Regions from separate parts of the Streptomyces sp. NPDC048270 genome, predicted to be linked through region 3. Evidence: riboswitches for the same ligand, from Rfam matches in the RefSeq annotation. Region 3 holds a riboswitch; each other region holds the start of a gene.
What was found. A riboswitch is a leader RNA that binds a small molecule or an ion and turns the genes downstream of it on or off. The one in region 3 is predicted to bind cobalamin.
Positions count from the first base shown of each region.

Region 1: another riboswitch for cobalamin. It lies ahead of metE (5-methyltetrahydropteroyltriglutamate--homocysteine S-methyltransferase); the one in region 3 lies ahead of AB0D66_RS03580 (ribonucleoside-diphosphate reductase subunit alpha).
Region 2: another riboswitch for cobalamin. It lies ahead of AB0D66_RS12900 (acyl-CoA thioesterase); the one in region 3 lies ahead of AB0D66_RS03580 (ribonucleoside-diphosphate reductase subunit alpha).
Region 4: another riboswitch for cobalamin. It lies ahead of AB0D66_RS09140 (ABC transporter substrate-binding protein); the one in region 3 lies ahead of AB0D66_RS03580 (ribonucleoside-diphosphate reductase subunit alpha).

Region 1 covers NZ_JBEZLV010000007.1:63,257-67,255, forward strand. The annotation lists gene metE (5-methyltetrahydropteroyltriglutamate--homocysteine S-methyltransferase) at 1-1,618, opposite strand, end outside; cobalamin riboswitch at 1,784-2,004, opposite strand; gene AB0D66_RS09225 (3-hydroxybutyryl-CoA dehydrogenase) at 2,110-3,021, opposite strand; gene aceB (malate synthase A) at 3,018-3,999, opposite strand, start outside.
Region 2 covers NZ_JBEZLV010000011.1:106,586-110,584, reverse strand. The annotation lists gene AB0D66_RS12910 (methionyl-tRNA formyltransferase) at 1-516, shown strand, start outside; gene AB0D66_RS12905 (2OG-Fe(II) oxygenase) at 565-1,422, opposite strand; cobalamin riboswitch at 1,614-1,839, shown strand; gene AB0D66_RS12900 (acyl-CoA thioesterase) at 1,907-2,350, shown strand; gene AB0D66_RS12895 (ABC transporter substrate-binding protein) at 2,717-3,706, shown strand; gene AB0D66_RS12890 (iron ABC transporter permease) at 3,784-3,999, shown strand, end outside.
Region 3 covers NZ_JBEZLV010000003.1:64,951-68,949, forward strand. The annotation lists gene AB0D66_RS03580 (ribonucleoside-diphosphate reductase subunit alpha) at 1-1,679, opposite strand, end outside; cobalamin riboswitch at 1,821-1,950, opposite strand; gene AB0D66_RS03585 (GNAT family N-acetyltransferase) at 1,995-2,489, opposite strand; gene AB0D66_RS03590 (Uma2 family endonuclease) at 2,568-3,152, shown strand; gene AB0D66_RS03595 (YbdD/YjiX family protein) at 3,203-3,397, opposite strand; gene AB0D66_RS03600 (carbon starvation CstA family protein) at 3,397-3,999, opposite strand, start outside.
Region 4 covers NZ_JBEZLV010000007.1:41,428-45,426, forward strand. The annotation lists gene AB0D66_RS09130 (ABC transporter ATP-binding protein) at 1-852, opposite strand, end outside; gene AB0D66_RS09135 (iron ABC transporter permease) at 849-1,919, opposite strand; gene AB0D66_RS09140 (ABC transporter substrate-binding protein) at 1,916-3,163, opposite strand; cobalamin riboswitch at 3,569-3,691, opposite strand; gene AB0D66_RS09145 (DUF4142 domain-containing protein) at 3,991-3,999, shown strand, end outside.

The sequences.
Region 1 (3,999 bases), on a different contig from region 3:
CCAGGACCGGCGGGCGCACGTAGCGCGTGCCGTAGGACTGGACCCAGCCGTGCTGGGTGGCCAGGTATCCGGTGAGCTGCTCCGCGAAGTACTGGACCATGTCGTTGCGTTCGGGCTCGCCGTGCACGAGGACGTCGATGCCGGTCTTCTCCTGGAAGGCGATGACCTCGCGGATCTCGGCCTCGATGCGGCCGTCGTAGCCGTCGGCGTCCAGGCGGCCGGCGCGCAGGTCGGCGCGGGCGGTGCGCAGTTCGGCGGTCTGCGGGAAGGAGCCGATGGTCGTCGTGGGCAGCAGCGGCAGCCCCAGGTGGGCCCGCTGGGCCGCCGCGCGCCGGTCGTAGGGCTGGGAGCGGCGGCCGTCGCTGTCGGTGACGGCCGCGGTCCGGGCCCGTACGGCCGGATCGCGGGTGATCGCGGAGTTCGCCCGGGAGGCCAGGTCGGCGCGGTTGGCGGCGAGTTCGGCCGCGATGGCGCCGGTGCCCGAGGCGAGGCCCCGGGCGAGGGTGGTGATCTCGGTGGTCTTCTGGCGGGCGAAGGCCAGCCAGCGGCGGATCTGCGGGTCGATGTCCCGTTCGGCGCCCGCGTCCAGCGGTACGTGGAGGAGGGAGCAGGAGGCGGCGACGTCGACGCGGTCGGCGAGGCCGAGCAGGGTGGCGAGGGTGGTGAGGGACTTCTCGTGGTCGTTGATCCAGATGTTGCGGCCGTCGACCACGCCCGCGACCAGGCGCTTGCCGGGCAGTCCGCCGGCCGCCGCGAGGTCGTCGAGGTTGGCGGCGGCCCGCTCGGTGAAGTCGAGGGCGAGTCCTTCGACGGGTGCCTTGGCCAGCACGGGCAGGGCCTCGCCGAGCCGGTCGAAGTACGTGGCGACCAGCAGCTGGGGGCGCTGGGTCCGGGGCAGGCCGCCGAGCTCGCGGTAGGCCCGGGCGGCGGTGCCCAGTTCGGCCGGGGTGCGGTCCTGCACCAGGGCCGGCTCGTCCAGCTGGACCCATTCGGCGCCGGCCGCGCGCAGGTCTGCGAGGACCTGCGCGTACACGGGCAGCAGCCGGTCGAGCAGCGTGATCGGCCGGAAGTCCTCGGCCACCCCGGGGGCGGGCTTGGCGAGCAGGAGGTAGGTGACGGGGCCGACCAGGACCGGGCGGGCCCCGAGGCCCAGGGCCAGGGCCTCCCGCAGTGCGGCGACCTGCCGGGTGGAGTCGGCGGTGAACCGGGTGTCGGGCCCGAGTTCGGGCACCAGGTAGTGGTAGTTGGTGTCGAACCACTTGGTCATCTCCAGCGGCGCCGCGTCCTGGGTGCCGCGGGCCATGGCGAAGTATCCGTCGAGGGCGTCGGCATCGAACGCGGCGCGGTGGCGGTCGGGGACGGCGCCGAGCATGACGCTGGTGTCGAGGACGTGGTCGTAGTACGAGAAGTCGCCGGTGGGGACCTCGGTGATGCCGGCGCCGGCCAGTTGGAGCCAGTTCGCCCGGCGCAGGTGCGCGGCGGTCTCGTGGAGGGCTTCGGCGCTGACGCGGCCCTTCCAGTAGCCCTCGACGGCCTTCTTCAGTTCACGGTTCGGCCCCTGGCGGGGGTAGCCGTACACGGTGGCTTCCACGGCGGCGGCTGCGGACTCGGTTGTCACGGAACTCTCCTTCGCGAGCTTGTCTCCATGAGTCCCGGTGGCGGGACGTGGGGCGCGAAGGGGTCACGGACCGGACGGTCCGCCGGGGCGCGCTGCGCCGCCGTGACCGTCCGAGATCTGTTCGCCGACCCGCCCACGAGGTCACCGGGATGTCCGCGCACGGCTGTGCGTGCGCGGGCAACGGGCAGGTCTTCGGACTTGCGGGCACGTCTGCCCTTCGGGCAGACACCTAGTGGCCGTCGCTTCCCAGACCCGTCCGGGCCCAGTGCGTATGACGGCGGTCGTTCCCGCTCACCGCTGCGGGGCAGTCCCGGATTCCCACCGGGTTCCCTCTTACGACGCATCCCGCCTGGCGGACGGGGCGAACCAGCTGCTGCCGATCAGCGTAGGCGCAGGTTCTGGAGGAGCGGTACAGCGGCCCGCATGCCGGACGGTGACGTGGGCCACGCCGGGGCCCGCCCCGTGCCCGCCACCCCCCGCCCCTCCTCCCGTCAGCGCCGGTCGTACGTGTGGAAGCCGCGGCCGCTCTTGCGGCCCAGCAGCCCCGCCTGGACCATCCGCCGCAGCAGCGGGGGCGGTGCGTAGAGGGGTTCCTTGAACTCCTCGTACAGCGACTGCGCGATGGCCGCGACCGTGTCCAGTCCGATCAGGTCGGCGAGCTTGAGCGGGCCCATGGGGTGGGCGCAGCCCAGTTCCATGCCGGCGTCGACGTCGGCGGCGCTCGCGAAGCCGGACTCGGCCATCCGGACGGCCGAGAGCAGGTACGGGACGAGCAGGGCGTTGACGACGAAGCCGGCCCGGTCCTGGGAGCGGATGGCGGTCTTGCCCAGGCTGTCGCGGGCGAAGGCCTCCACCCGCTCGGCGGTCTCGCGGGTGGTGTGCAGGGAGGAGACGATCTCGACCAGCGGCAGGACGGGTACGGGGTTGAAGAAGTGCAGGCCCACGACGCGGTCCGCGCGGCCGGTGGCCATCGCGAGGCGCATGACGGGGAGGGCGGAGGTGTTCGTCGCGAGGACCGCGGCCGGATCCTCGACGATCTTGTCGAGGGCCGTGAAGACCTCCTCCTTGACCTCCGGGTTCTCCACGACGGCCTCGATGACGAGCTGCCGGTCGGCGAGGTCGTCGAGGCTGCCCGAGAAGACGAGCCGGGCGAGGGCGTCCTCGGCGGTGAGCCGGTCCAGTTTGCCGCGCTGGACGGCGCGTTCGAGGGACACGGCCACGCGTTCGCGGGCGGCGCGGGCCCCGGTGGCGTCGGCCTCGTAGACCACGGTGTCGAGGCCGGCGCGGGCGCAGACCTCGGCGATCCCGGCGCCCATCTGGCCGCCGCCGACGATGCCGACCCGGCGGATGCCTCCCTCGGCGGGTGCGGGAACGGGTGCGGGGATCGGGACCGCGGTGCTCATGAGCGGGCCTCCGGACGGACCAGGTGGCGGATGTACGCGTCGGGGGTGAAGAAGGCGGGCAGCTCCCGCTCGAACACGGTGCGCTCGAAGACGGCGCGGGCCTCGGCGACCAGGGCTTGCGGCTGCTCCTCGGCGAGCGCCGCGCAGGCGGCGTCGAGGAGTGTGCGTACGGCCGCCTGGTCCGTGCTGCGGTGGCGCAGCCACTGCCAGAGCTGCACGCGGGCGATCTCCGCGGTGGCCGCGTCCTCCATCAGCCCGTCGAGGGCGACGGCTCCGGTGCCGCGCAGCCAGGCGTCGAAGTACCGCAGGGCGACGCGGACGTTGGCGCGGACGCCTTCGGGGGTGGGCGGGCCGCCGCTGCGCCGGACCGACAGCAGTGCGGCGGCGGTGACGTGGACGTCCTGGCGCAGGCGCTCGAGCTGGTGCGGCCGGTCTGCGAGCACTCTGTCGAACACCTCGCGGCAGAGGGGGACGAGTCCGGGGTGGGCGACCGACGAGCCGTCGAAACCGTCCTCGGCTTCGCGCTCCTTGTCGAGGCGGACCCTGGCGAGGGCCGCGGTGTTCGCCCCGGCGTCCTTGCCGGGCACCTGGGCGGCCATGCCGCCGATGGCGTGCGCGCCGCGCCTGTGGCAGGTGCGGACGAGGAGTTCGGTGTACGCCCGCAGGAAGGGGGCGGTCATGGTGACCTTCGCCCGGTCGGGCAGCCGGAAGTCCGTGCGGTGGCCGAAGGTCTTGACGAGGCTGGAGAGGTAGTCCCAGCGGCCCGCGTGCAGTCCGGCGCTGTGCTCGCGCAGCTCGTAGAGGATCTCCTCCATCTCGAAGGCCGCGGTGACCGTCTCGATCAGGACGGTGGCGCGGACGGTGCCGCGCGGGATGCCGAGGAGTTCCTGGGCCGTCAGGAAGACGTCGTTCCACAGGCGTGCCTCGTACCGGTTCTCCAGCTTGGGCAGGGAGAAGTACGGGCCGCGGCCGGCGTCG
Region 2 (3,999 bases), on a different contig from region 3:
GCCATCGTGCGGCAGGAAGCCGTGCCGGTGGGGCCCCGCGACACCGCCACGGACCTCTTCCACCGGACCGTCGACCTCATCGCCCCGGTCGTCGTGGGCGCGCTGGACGCCATCGCCTCCGGCCAGGCGCGGTTCACCGATCAGGACCGGTCCCAGGCGAGCTTCTTCCACAAGCGGTCCGTCGAGGACAGCCGCATCGACTGGAACTGGCCCGCGGCCGACCTGGACCGCCTGGTCCGCGCCCAGTCCGAGCCGTACCCGAGCGCCTTCACCTTCCACAAGGGCAAGCGGCTCGAGGTCCTGGCCGCGGTCGTGTCCGAGGGCCGCTACGGCGGCACGCCGGGGCGCGTCTTCTACCGCGAGGGCGAGGGCGTGGTGATCGTCGCGGGCGCCGACGCCCGTACCGGCCGCAACCACGGGCTGGCCATCACCCGGGTGCGCACCGAGGACGGCCGGGAGCTGCCCGCGGCCGAGCACTTCACCTCCATGGGCGGATACCTGACCCAGCGGCCCTGACCCCGGGGGCCGGCCGGTTCCCGTGACCGCTGCCCGCGCGGGCAGCGGTCACGGCGTCGTGCGGGGTGCGGGCAGGGTGAGCCGGGTGGCGGGATCGGCGGGCGGCAGGCCGATGGGGTCGGCGCCGTCGTGGTCGCGGGCGGCGTCCGCGAGCGGGCGGGTGCGTTCGGCCGCGCGGGCCATCCACGGCCAGATCTCGAAGGCCGCGGCGGGCGGCGCCGTCGCGCGCCCGGGCCCGCTGATCCACGTCGTCAGGGTGAACCGGCTGTCGGCGAACAGCCCGCTGGCGCACGTGGACGGGACGACCTCGTGGTAGGCGCTGGCCGGGAAGAACACGATGGTGTCGTGCTCGGGCTCGATCGTGCGGTAGGAGTCCGCCGGCCTGGCCCCGCCCTCGTTCAGCACGGTGTCGTACAGCCGCAGCCGTCCGCCGTCGAAGCCGCGGGGCCGGCGGTGCAGGTAGTACACCGCCGACACGGCCGTGCCGACGTCGCGGACCCGTGAGGCGTCGGTGTGCATGCCGTAGTGGCCGCCTTCGCCGTGCGCCGTCAGGACGGTCAGGGTCTGCGTGAGCGCGGTCCGGTGGCCGAGGACCTCCTGGACGAGCGGCAGGCAGTCCGCGAGGTGCGCGCTGAACACGGCGCTGGTCACGGGGAGTACGAGGGAGCTGCGGCCCTTGTGGGAGACCTGGCCCGACAGCGGGTCGAGGACCGTCCCCGCGTTGAAGTCGGCCTGCCGGGAGATCGCGTACTCCAGTAGGGTGGCGGCGCGCTCGGCGCCGAGGAAGTTCTCGAAGCGGCAAACGGGGGCCGCCACCACAGGAGCGGTGGACCACTGGTCGGAGGGGGGCAGGGCATCGGTACCGATTTCCCTGGACGCGGCCGGTTCCATCGCGTATCCACTCATGGCCCGGAACCGTACGCGGGGCCGCCGAAGCCGTCGAAGGAGCACGCGGGGCGCACGGGAGTACGCCGCCACGCCGGTACCCCGCCCCGCCCGGCGGTCGCCGGGCCAGGGCCCCCGCTGCCGCCCGGGGCCGGTCCGCCCGCGCCCACGGCACCGGACGGAGGGCTGGTCAGGCCGGTGATGGCGCCGGGTAGGGTGTGAGCGCAGCTGGTTCGCCCCGTCCGCCAGGCGGGATGCGTCGCAAGAGGGAACCCGGTGGGAATCCGGGACTGCCCCGCAGCGGTGAGCGGGAACGACCGCCGTCATACGCACTGGAGCCGGAACCGGTTCCGGGAAGCGACGGCCACTAGGTGCCCGCCGGGAGACCGGCAGGCGTGTCCGCGAGTCCGAAGACCTGCCACTGCCCGCATGCCGAAACGTCATGCGGGGTGCCGGAGAAGACTCTCCGGGGCCTTTCTGCCGCGACTCGCGAAGGAGAGTTGACGTGGCCGACCAGACCGCTGCCGCCGTGAGGTGCGTCGCCAAGAACCCGGGCGACTCCCGGGTGACGCTCGCCCACATCATGAGCGAGCACGACACCAACCTCTACGGCACCATCCACGGCGGCGTGGTGATGAAGCTCATCGACGACGCCGCCGCTGCCGCCGCCGGACGCCACGCCGACGGCCCCGCCGTCACCGTGGCCGTGGACGGGATGGCGTTTCTGGCACCGGTGCGCGCCGGTGACCTGCTCAGCGTCGACGCCGAGCTGGTACGCGCCGGCCGGACGTCGATGACGGTCGGCGTGCGCGTCGGGGCCGAGCGCTGGAACGCCTCGGGCCCCACCACGCAAGTGGCCACCGCCCGACTGACCTTCGTCGCCGTCAACGCCGAGGGCGAGCCGCGTCCCGTCCCCACCCTCGACGTCCCCGGGGCGCTTCCCTCGTAGGCGAAGGGCCGTACGCCCGGGGGCCCGTGAGGCTCCCGTCCGCGAACGGCCCCGGTGCGGCGCGGACATGCCTCCTCAGGTCCGGAACCGCGTGGCGCGAGCCGCCGTACGCGCCCCCCGTGCGCCCCTGCACGCCATCCCCACCCCTCGACGACCGTGCGCGGTTCCCCCCGGGCCGGCCGCACGCTCCCTCCCGACCGGCGCCGGTCGGCCCGGCCTGCGCCGAGCCGAGCCGAACCGAGCCGCCCCGGCCTGCCGCCGGCACGGCGCGAAGACCGTCCGACGCATCCGATCCGTCCATCCGATCCGTCCCGTCCATCCGATCCGTCCCGTCCATCCGATCCATCCGCGGTGAGAGGACCACCCATGCCCCGCATCCACCCCAAATCCCTGCTGTCCGCCCTCGCCACAGCCCTGTTGATATCCGGCTGCGGGGGCGCCGCCACGCCCTCCGCCGCCCCGCAGGCGGCTGCCGGCGTCAAGGGATTCCCGCTCACGGTCGACAACTGCGGCGTGAGCACGACCTATCAGCGCCCCCCGCAGCGCGCCGTCTCGCTGAACCAGCACGCCACCGAGGTCATGCTGGCCCTCGGCCTGGAGAAGTCGATGGTGGGCACCGGCTACCTCGACGACAAGATCCTGCCCGACTACCAGGCCGCCTACGACGGCGTGAAGGTCATCTCCGAGGAGTACCCCTCCTTCGAGGCGCTCCTGGAGGCCGAGCCCGACTTCGTCTACGGCGGGTGGAAGTCCACCTTCGACGAGAAGGAGGGGCGCGGCCGGGCCGCCTTCACCAAGGCCGGGATCAACACCCACCTCAACACCGAGGAATGCCCCACCGGACCGGTGAACGCGGCCTCCATGGACGAGGAGATCCGCACCCTCGGCAAGATCTTCGGCGTGCCCGAGCGGGCCGAGGAGCGGCTGGCGGCCCTGCACGCCACCCTCGACAAGGTCGAGGCCCAGCTCTCCGGCGTCACCCCGGTCAAGCTCTTCGTGTACGACAGCGGCGACAAGACGGCCTTCACCGCGGGCGGCAAGGGCATCGGCAACGACATGATGCGGCGGGCCGGCGGGGAGAACCTCTTCGCCGACCTGGACAAGGCCTTCGGCGACGTCTCGTTCGAGCAGGTCGCGCAGCGCGCCCCCGAGGCCATCGTCATCTACGACTACGGCGACCAGTCCGTCGAGGACAAGAAGAAGTTCCTGCTCGCCCACCCGGCGCTGAAGGACGTGCCCGCGATCAAGAACCAGCGGTTCGCGGTGCTGCCCCTGTCCTCCACGGTGCTCGGCGTGCGGATGCCCGCGGCCGTCGAGTCGCTGGCGAAGCAGCTCCACCCCGGCCGGGTCCGGTGACCGAGGTGAAGGCCCCGGCCCAGGCGGCCGGCCCCCGCGAGGAGGGCCGGCCGCCGGCCGCCGGGCGCCGCCCCGGGATCCCGTACGGCCTGGTGCTGGCCCTCCTGGGCCTGCTCGTGGCCGGCGCCGCGACGGCCGGGATCGCGGCGGGCTCCATCAGTGTCCCGGCCGACCAGGTGTGGAGCATCCTGCTGCACCGCGTGCACCCGGCCCTCGCCGAGCCGACGTGGACGCCGGTGCGCGAGACGATCGTCATCGACGTCCGCCTGCCCCGGGTGCTGCTGGCCGGCGTG
Region 3 (3,999 bases):
CTGCGCTCGGCGAGGTCGCAGGAGGCCTCGTACGCGGCCAGCATGATGCGCTCGGAGAGCTTGGTGGACAGGGCCTTCGCCTCGGGGGAGTCGAAGGGCAGCTTCAGCTTGAAGAAGACGTCCTGGAGGCCCATCGCGCCCAGGCCCACCGGGCGCCAGCGGGCGTTGGAGCGGCCGGCCTGCTCGGTCGGGTAGAAGTTGATGTCCACCACGCGGTCGAGGAAGGTCACGGCGGTGCGGACGGTCTCGTCCAGGCGCTCCCAGTCGATCCCCCCGTCCACCACGAAGGCGCCCATGTTGACCGAGCCGAGGTTGCAGACGGCCGTCTCGCCGTCGTTGGTGACCTCGATGATCTCGGTGCACAGGTTGGAGGAGTGGACGACGGTGCCCGGCTCGGCGGTCTGGTTCGCCGTGCGGTTGGAGGCGTCCTTGAAGGTCATCCAGCCCTGGCCGGTCTGCGCGAGGGTGCGCATCATCCGGCCGTACAGGTCGCGGGCGGGCATGGTCTTGCGGGCCAGGCCCGCCGATTCGGCCTTGCGGTAGGCGGCGTCGAACGCGTCGCCCCACAGGTCGACGAGCTCGGGCACGTCGGCCGGGGAGAACAGCGACCAGTCGGCGTCGGCGTTGACCCGGCGCATGAACTCGTCCGGCACCCAGTGGGCCAGGTTCAGGTTGTGCGTACGGCGCTGGTCCTCGCCGGTGTTGTCGCGCAGCTCCAGGAACTCCTCGATGTCCGCGTGCCAGGTCTCCAGGTAGACGGCGGCGGCGCCCTTGCGGCGGCCGCCCTGGTTCACGGCGGCGACGGAGGCGTCGAGGGTCTTCAGGAACGGCACGATGCCGTTGGAGTGGCCGTTGGTGCCGCGGATCAGCGAACCGCGGGCGCGGATGCGGGAGTACGACAGGCCGATGCCGCCGGCGTGCTTGGAGAGTCGGGCGACCTGGTGGTAGCGGTCGTAGATCGAGTCCAGCTCGTCCAGCGGGGAGTCCAGCAGGTAGCAGGAGGACATCTGCGGGTGGCGGGTGCCGGAGTTGAAGAGCGTGGGGGAGGACGGCAGGTAGTCGAGGCGGCTCATCAGCCGGTAGAGCGAGGCCACTTCCTCGACGGCCTGCACGGACTCGTCCTCGGCCAGACCGCACGCCACGCGCAGCATGAAGTACTGCGGGGTCTCGATCACCTGGCGGGTGATCGGGTGGCGCAGCAGGTAGCGGCTGTGCAGGGTGCGCAGGCCGAAGAAGCCGAAGCGGTCGTCGGCACCCTCGGCGAGGGTGTGCTCCACCAGCGCGTCCAGGCGGCTCGCGTGGGTCCGGACGAACTCGGCCGTGCGGTCGGCGATGAGGCCCTCGCGGTGGCCGACCCCGACGGAGGCCGAGAAGGAGGTGGAGCCCTGGCCCGCGGCCTCGTCGCGCACCGCCAGCGTCAGCAGCCGCGCGGCGAGCCTCGAGTACGCGGGGTCCTCGGAGATCAGGCCGGCGGCGGCCTCGGTGGCCAGCCCGCGCAGTTCGGCCTCGTCGGCGGCGGCGCTGCGACCGCGCAGCGCGGCGGCGGCGACCCGGCCGGGGTCGGTGTCGGGGAGGTCCGCCGTCAGTTCGGTGAGGGTACGCAGCAGCGTGGCCCCCGGGCCCTCGGTGTTGTCGCCAGAAACGGACTCGGCGCGCGGTGCGGAAGGCGCGATGGTCACGGCGGGAGCTCTCCCTCGCTCGGCCCGGATCGACGGCGGGCGGGCACGGGGAGGCGCATGCGGGCGTGGCAGGAACGCGTACACCGCATGGCGTCCACCGGCCCAACCGCGAGGCCCGGACGTATCGGCACCCGGTTCGGTCGACCCGGGCGCACCGTCGGCAGGTCCTCGGACTTCATGTCCGGTAGCCGGACACTTCATACCGTTGCGGGACAGTTCCGGATTCGCACCGGATTCCCCTGCGGCGACAGCAGGCATGAGCATACATGTGGGGGGCCGCCGTTGCGTGACCCCCCACATGTTGTGTCGGTGTGGCTACAGCTCCAGACGGTACGTGAGCAAGGTGAGCCCGGGAACCGGCGCCCAGTCCCGCTCCGGCGTACGGACGAAACCGAGCCGCTCGTAGATCCGCTGGGCCCCGGTCATGCCGCGCTGGGTGGACAGCACCAGGTGCGTGACGCCCGACAGCTCCCGCGCACGGGCCGCGCACGCCCGCACCAGCGCCTCGCCGGCGCCGCGTCCCCGCGCCTCGCGGGAGACGGCCAGCATCCGGAACTCGGCCTCGCCGGGCCCGGCTATGTCGGCCAGCGGGCTGCCGGGCGGCGCGAAGGTCACCCCGCCGAGCAGGGCCCCCTCCTCGACGGCCACGAGCACCTCCCCGTCGGCGGCCCGTCCGGCGACATCGCGCAGCACCGCCGCGTAGAACGCCTCGCCGGAGCCCAGCAGGCCGTCGCCCAGATAGGCCTGCGCGGTGATCTCACCCAGCTGCTCGTACTCGGCGGGCAGCGCCGCCCTGATCACGATGTCCATGGGGTCGAGTGTGCCGGACGGGTGCCGGTGCCCGGCGCTATCGTCGGAGGCAGCACCGTCGATGAAGGTGAGTGAGGCATGACCGCGATGACCGACCGTCCCCACATGCCGACTGAGGACTTCGAAGCCGTCGCACGCGTAGCGGCCAAGGAGAGGGAGGGGACGCGGCTCGAATTCATCGACGGGGTTATCAGGAGCAAGGCCATGCCGGACGGCGACCACCAGATGATCATCCAGTGGCTGACGCGGCTCTGCATGCAGCACCGGCCGGAGCTCTGGCTCCATGGGGGACAGGGGATCAAGGCTCAGGCGTACCGGGACGGGCGAGCCATCCCGGACGCGGTGCTGGCGCCTTCCCAAGCCTTCGCGGGGCAGGGCGACTGGGTCGACCCCGCTCCGATCCTCATGGCCGTCGAGGTGACCTCGTGGGATTCGGATACCCACCAGCGGGATCATGTCGAAAAGCCTCGCGCCTACGCGGAGTCCGGCATCCCCGTCTACCTCCTGATCGACCGGGCCAAGTGCGAGGTCTCCGTCTACAACCAGCCCAACGGCCGACGTTACGAGGGCATCCAGGTAGTGCCGTACGGCACGGACATTGCGCTGCCCGACCCCGTCGGGATCACACTCCAGACCGAGGTACTCAAGGACTGGGTACGCTGAACAGCCCGAAGGCCCCGCCGGGATGGCGGGGCCTTCGGTACGTGCGGGGCTCAGCAGCAGCCGAAGCCCTCCCGCGGGTCCGCCTCGCGGGCGTCCGTACGGGCCCGTTCGAACGCGCGGCGGGTCGGGACCTCCGCGTCCGGGTCGTGGGAGCGGGCGTGGGCGACGTACCGGTCGTAGGCCGCCTCACCCGAGAACTCCCGTACGAAGTACCGCGCCCTCGCCAGTGCGCTGCGCAGGCTCATCAGGCCACCGGCTCCTTGACCTGCCCGCCGCCCGAGTCCAGGCCCGCCGCGGCGAGCTCGGCCTTCTCCTCGGCCGTCGGGAACAGCCCCGCCGGCGCGACGATCCTGGACTCGCTCCACGGGACCTCGGCCAGCTTCGCCGACTCCGGGTTGCTGATCGCCTTGAAGCAGGTCCGGGCCGCGTCGGCCAGCACGATGATGATCAGCACCGCGAACAGGGCGCACAGCACCCCGTCCACCGTGGCGTTGGTGACCACCGTGTGCATCTCGTCCATGTTCTTGGCGGGCGGAAGCACCTTGTCGGCGTCGATGCCCGCCTGGTACTTGTCGCGCTGGGCGAAGAAGCCGACCCGGACGTCCTCGGAGAAGATCTTCTGGTAGCTCGCGGTGAGGGTCACCGTGGCGTCCCAGGCCAGCGGGACCGCGGTCACCCAGGCCCACTTCAGCCGCCCCGACTTCACCAGCAGGGTGGTGCAGACCGCCAGGGCGACGGCCGCCAGCAGCTGGTTCGCGATGCCGAACAGCGGGAACAGCTGGTTGATGCCGCCCAGCGGGTCCTTCACGCCGACCCACAGGAAGTAGCCCCAGCCGCCGACCACGAC
Region 4 (3,999 bases), on a different contig from region 3:
GCGGCGCAGGCCGAAGCTTCCGGAGCGAGGATCGAACGCCAGGTGGTCGGCGTCGAAGGCCGCGCCGACCGCGCCGGTGCGGATCAGGTCCTCGGGCGCCCCGGCGTGCACCCGGGAGTCGCGGTCGACCAGCCACACGGCGTCGGCGACCCGCAGGGCCAGCTCCAGGTCGTGGGTGCTGACCACGACCGTCAGGCCCCGGTCCCGGGCGAGGTCGCGCAGCAGCACCGTCAGCGCCACCCGCGAGGGGACGTCGAGGAACGCGGTGGGCTCGTCGAGCAGCACCACCTCGGGCTCCTGGGCCAGGGCCCGGGCGGTCAGGACGCGCTGGCGCTCGCCGTCGGACAGTTCGGCGGCGGGCCGCTCGGCGAGGTGGTCCGCCCCCACCGCTTCCAGCGCCCAGCGGACGGCCGCGTGGTCGGCCGGTGCGAGGCGGCCGGTGAAGCCGGTGTGCGGATGGCGGCCGAGCCCGACGAGCTCCCGCACCGACAGCAGCCCGGCGTCGATGCGGTCGGTGAGGACGACGGCCAGCCGCCGCGCGAGGGCCGCGGGCGGCTCGTGCGCGATGCCGGCCCCGCCCAGCCGGATCCGGCCGGCCAGCGGCGGCAGGAGTCCGCACAGGGTCCGCAGCAGGGTGGACTTGCCCGCGCCGTTGGGGCCGAGCAGTACGGTCAGTTCACCGGCCCGGGCTTCGAGGTCGAGGCCCGACAGCACGGTGCGCCGGGCGCCGCGCCCCGTCAGGGACCGGGTGCGGTGGCCGACGGCCAGCTCCTCGGTGGTCAGGCCGCTCGCGGGGAGACCGCCGGGGGTCCGGCGGGACGCGGCGGCGGCCCGGGTGGTCGGTGGCGTCATGCGGTCACCCCTTGTACCCCGCGGCGGCTGCGGATCAGGAAGGCGATGACGACCGGGGCGCCGAACAGCGAGGTGATGGCATTGAGCGGCAACACGGCGTCCATGCCCGGTGGTTGGCTGAGCAGCGCACAGGCCAGGGCCAGGAAGGCACCCGCGAGCATCGAGGCCGGTATGAGGGCGCGGTGGTCGGAGGTTCCCAGGGCGACCCGGGTCAGATGCGGTACGGCCAGCCCGAGGAAGGCGACCGGGCCGCAGAACGCGGTCGCGGCCCCGGCCAGCAGGGAGGTGCCGAGCAGGGCGAGATCGCGGCTGCGCCGGACGTTGAGGCCCATGGTGCGGGCGTAGTCCTCGCCGAGCAGCAGCGCGTTGAGGCGTTTGGCCGTCAGCAGCGCGGTCAGCAGGCCCGCGCCGATCACGGGGAGCATCACCGCCAGGTCGGGCCAGGTCGTGGCGCTGAAGCTGCCCAGTCCCCACAGTACGAACTGCTGGGCGCGTTCGGGCTGTGCGTACACCAGCATCACGCTCACTACGGCGGTGGCCGCCGAGCCGATCATCACACCGATGACCAGCAGGGTCACGGCGGACCGCACCCAGCGCGACAGCAGCAGCACGAGGGCGAGCACGCAGCCGGCGCCGAGGGACGCGGCCAGCACCACGCCGAGGCGCCCCAGGCCCGCCAGGTTCCCGGTGAAGCCGCCCGCCACCCCGCCGGTGCTGACGACCACCGCGGCCACGCCCATGCTCGCGCCCGAACTCACCCCGAGGGAGAACGGATCGGCCAGCGCGTTGCGGAACAGGGTCTGCATCTGTACGCCGGCGACCGCGAGCGCGGCTCCGACGGCGGTGGCGGTCAGGGCGCGCGGCAGCCGCACCTCTTGGACGATCACGGCCCAGCGCGGGTCGCCGCCGCCCGCGCCGGACAGGACCCGGACCACCTCGGCGACCGGTACCCGGTACGAGCCGGTGGCGATGGTGAGGACGAACAGGGCGGCCGTGCCGGCCGCGAGCGCCGCGAAGACGGCGGCGCGCCGTCGTCGCGGCGTCGTACGCGGTTCCCGTGTGCTCACGCCTTCGGCACCTTGGCGTAGAAGGTGAAGGCGTGGTCCTGGGACTCGTCGGGGTGGAGGAGGGCGTAGAGGTCCGCGAGGACCAGGTCGGGGCGCAGGACCCCGCGCTCGAAGTAGTCGTTGCCGCCCTCGGGGCCGAGCGCCTTGGTGTTCGTCCAGACCTCGCCGCCGGTGACGGCCTTCAGCTCGCCGTAGCGGCGGTCGGCCTTCACGGCGTCGCCCGTGGACGCCCACTTCTCGCCGACCAGCCACAGCGGCGCGTCGCCGCCCTTGGCGTAGACGGCTTCGAAGGTGAGCTGGAGGTTTCCGGTGCCGGGGTCCTCGGCCCAGGGGTACGTGCCGCCCGCGTCCTTGATCAGCTTGCCGGCGTAGCCGCCGCCGGGGGCCATGTTCCAGGTGCCCTGGTACATGGTGCCCGGCAGCACCTGGACCGGCCGGCCCGCCGAGACCGCCGCGGCGGCCTTGGCGGCGACCTTCCCGTAGTCGCCCTCGACCGTGTCGAACACCTCGGCGGCGCGCTTCTCCGCCCCGGTGAGCGCGGCCATGGCCTTGACCCACTCGGCCCTGCCGAGGGGGCTCGGCTCCAGCCACTCGGCATTGGCGACGACGGCGATGCCGGCCTGGCGCAGCTTGGGGTACTGGGGGTCGTCGGTGCCCTGGGTCATCAGCACGTCAGGCTTGGCGCCGATGACCGACTCGGCGTTGAGCGTGCGGTCCTTGGCGTACTCGACGACCTTGCCCGCCCGGACCCGCTCGCGGACCTCGGCCGAGCTGATGTGCTTGGCGCCCGCCACTCCGGTCAGTACGTCGAGGGTGCCGGTCTCGGTCAGCAGCGGCAGGTGGGTGGTGGAGGCGGAGTACAGGCTCTTGACCGGGACGGACAGCTGCTGGGCGAAGGCCAGCTCTGCGTCGAGAACCGGCTTCGGGGCACCGCACTTGACCAGCACGTACGACTCGGGCTTGGCCTTCGGATAGGGCTCGTTGACCGTGAGCACCTGGTAGCTCTTCTCGTACCGCAGGGAGAAGTTCTTGGCGTGCCGCACGGTCGACTTGACCGGGAAGTAGTCCTTCTCCGGGTCGAAGTCGGTGATGCAGCCGGCGCTTTCGCCCCCGGCCGCTCCGGCGGTCCCCGATCGGGCCGGATCGCCGCCGCAGGCGGTGAGCGCCAGGGCGAGCCAGGGCGCGAGCAGCGTCGCGAGGACGGCGGACGGGCGGCGGGCGGGCAGGGGTGGTCGTACGGGCACGGGAGCTCCTGGAGGCGTGCGTCGGACGCGCACCGGAAACCACCGGGGCGCGCGGAGGGGAGGGCGGGGCGGAAAGAGGGAATTCCGGGGCTGGGAAGGGTTCTTCAGCGCCCGGACGGAAGCGCGGGGCCGGGGGCCGGGACGGCCTGCCGGCGCGGTCGGCCGAACCTGACGGGTCCGGCGAACCCGACGGGTCCGGCGAACCAAACGGGTCCGGCGAACGAAACGGGTCCGGCGAACCGGCTGGGGAGACCGGACGCGCAACGGCGGGCCGGGCCGGCGGGGCGGCCGGGCCGGCCCTCACGGGCAGCGGGCGGCGCAGGGGTCACACAAGCACGCGGGCACACGAGTGCCACCGTCCTCTCTCGGGGAAATCCGCCCCGGGGCATCGAGGTGCGACGGCGTGAGTCTCCTGACTCGGGATCGGCGCTTCTCCGGCCTTCCCGCCCGGTCGGGCGGTGGCATCGGCGGAGTCGCTCCCCCTTCACAGTGGCGGTACCGTGCCGGATTTACACCGGCTTCCTCGTTCCGCCGTCGCTTGACGGCCGAAGCATCCCAGACCGGCGCGCCCTCCCGCCAGTCCCTCAACTGCGCCTCGAGCGGGGGACGTCGCCGGCCACCCCGTCGGGGCAGGGCGCGGCGCGGCAAGATATCAGCCCTTCGGGGACTTGCCCGGATGTTTATCCAATGGTGATGGTCCTGCCGACAGGCCACCACCCGTGGCACTAGCGTCCCGTGACACCCCGGGAATGCGGGTGTGCAACGCACGGCGCGTGCGGACCCTCCGGCCCCGCTGCCCCTCCCGGCCCACGGACCTAGGAGGCACTGTGCTGTCA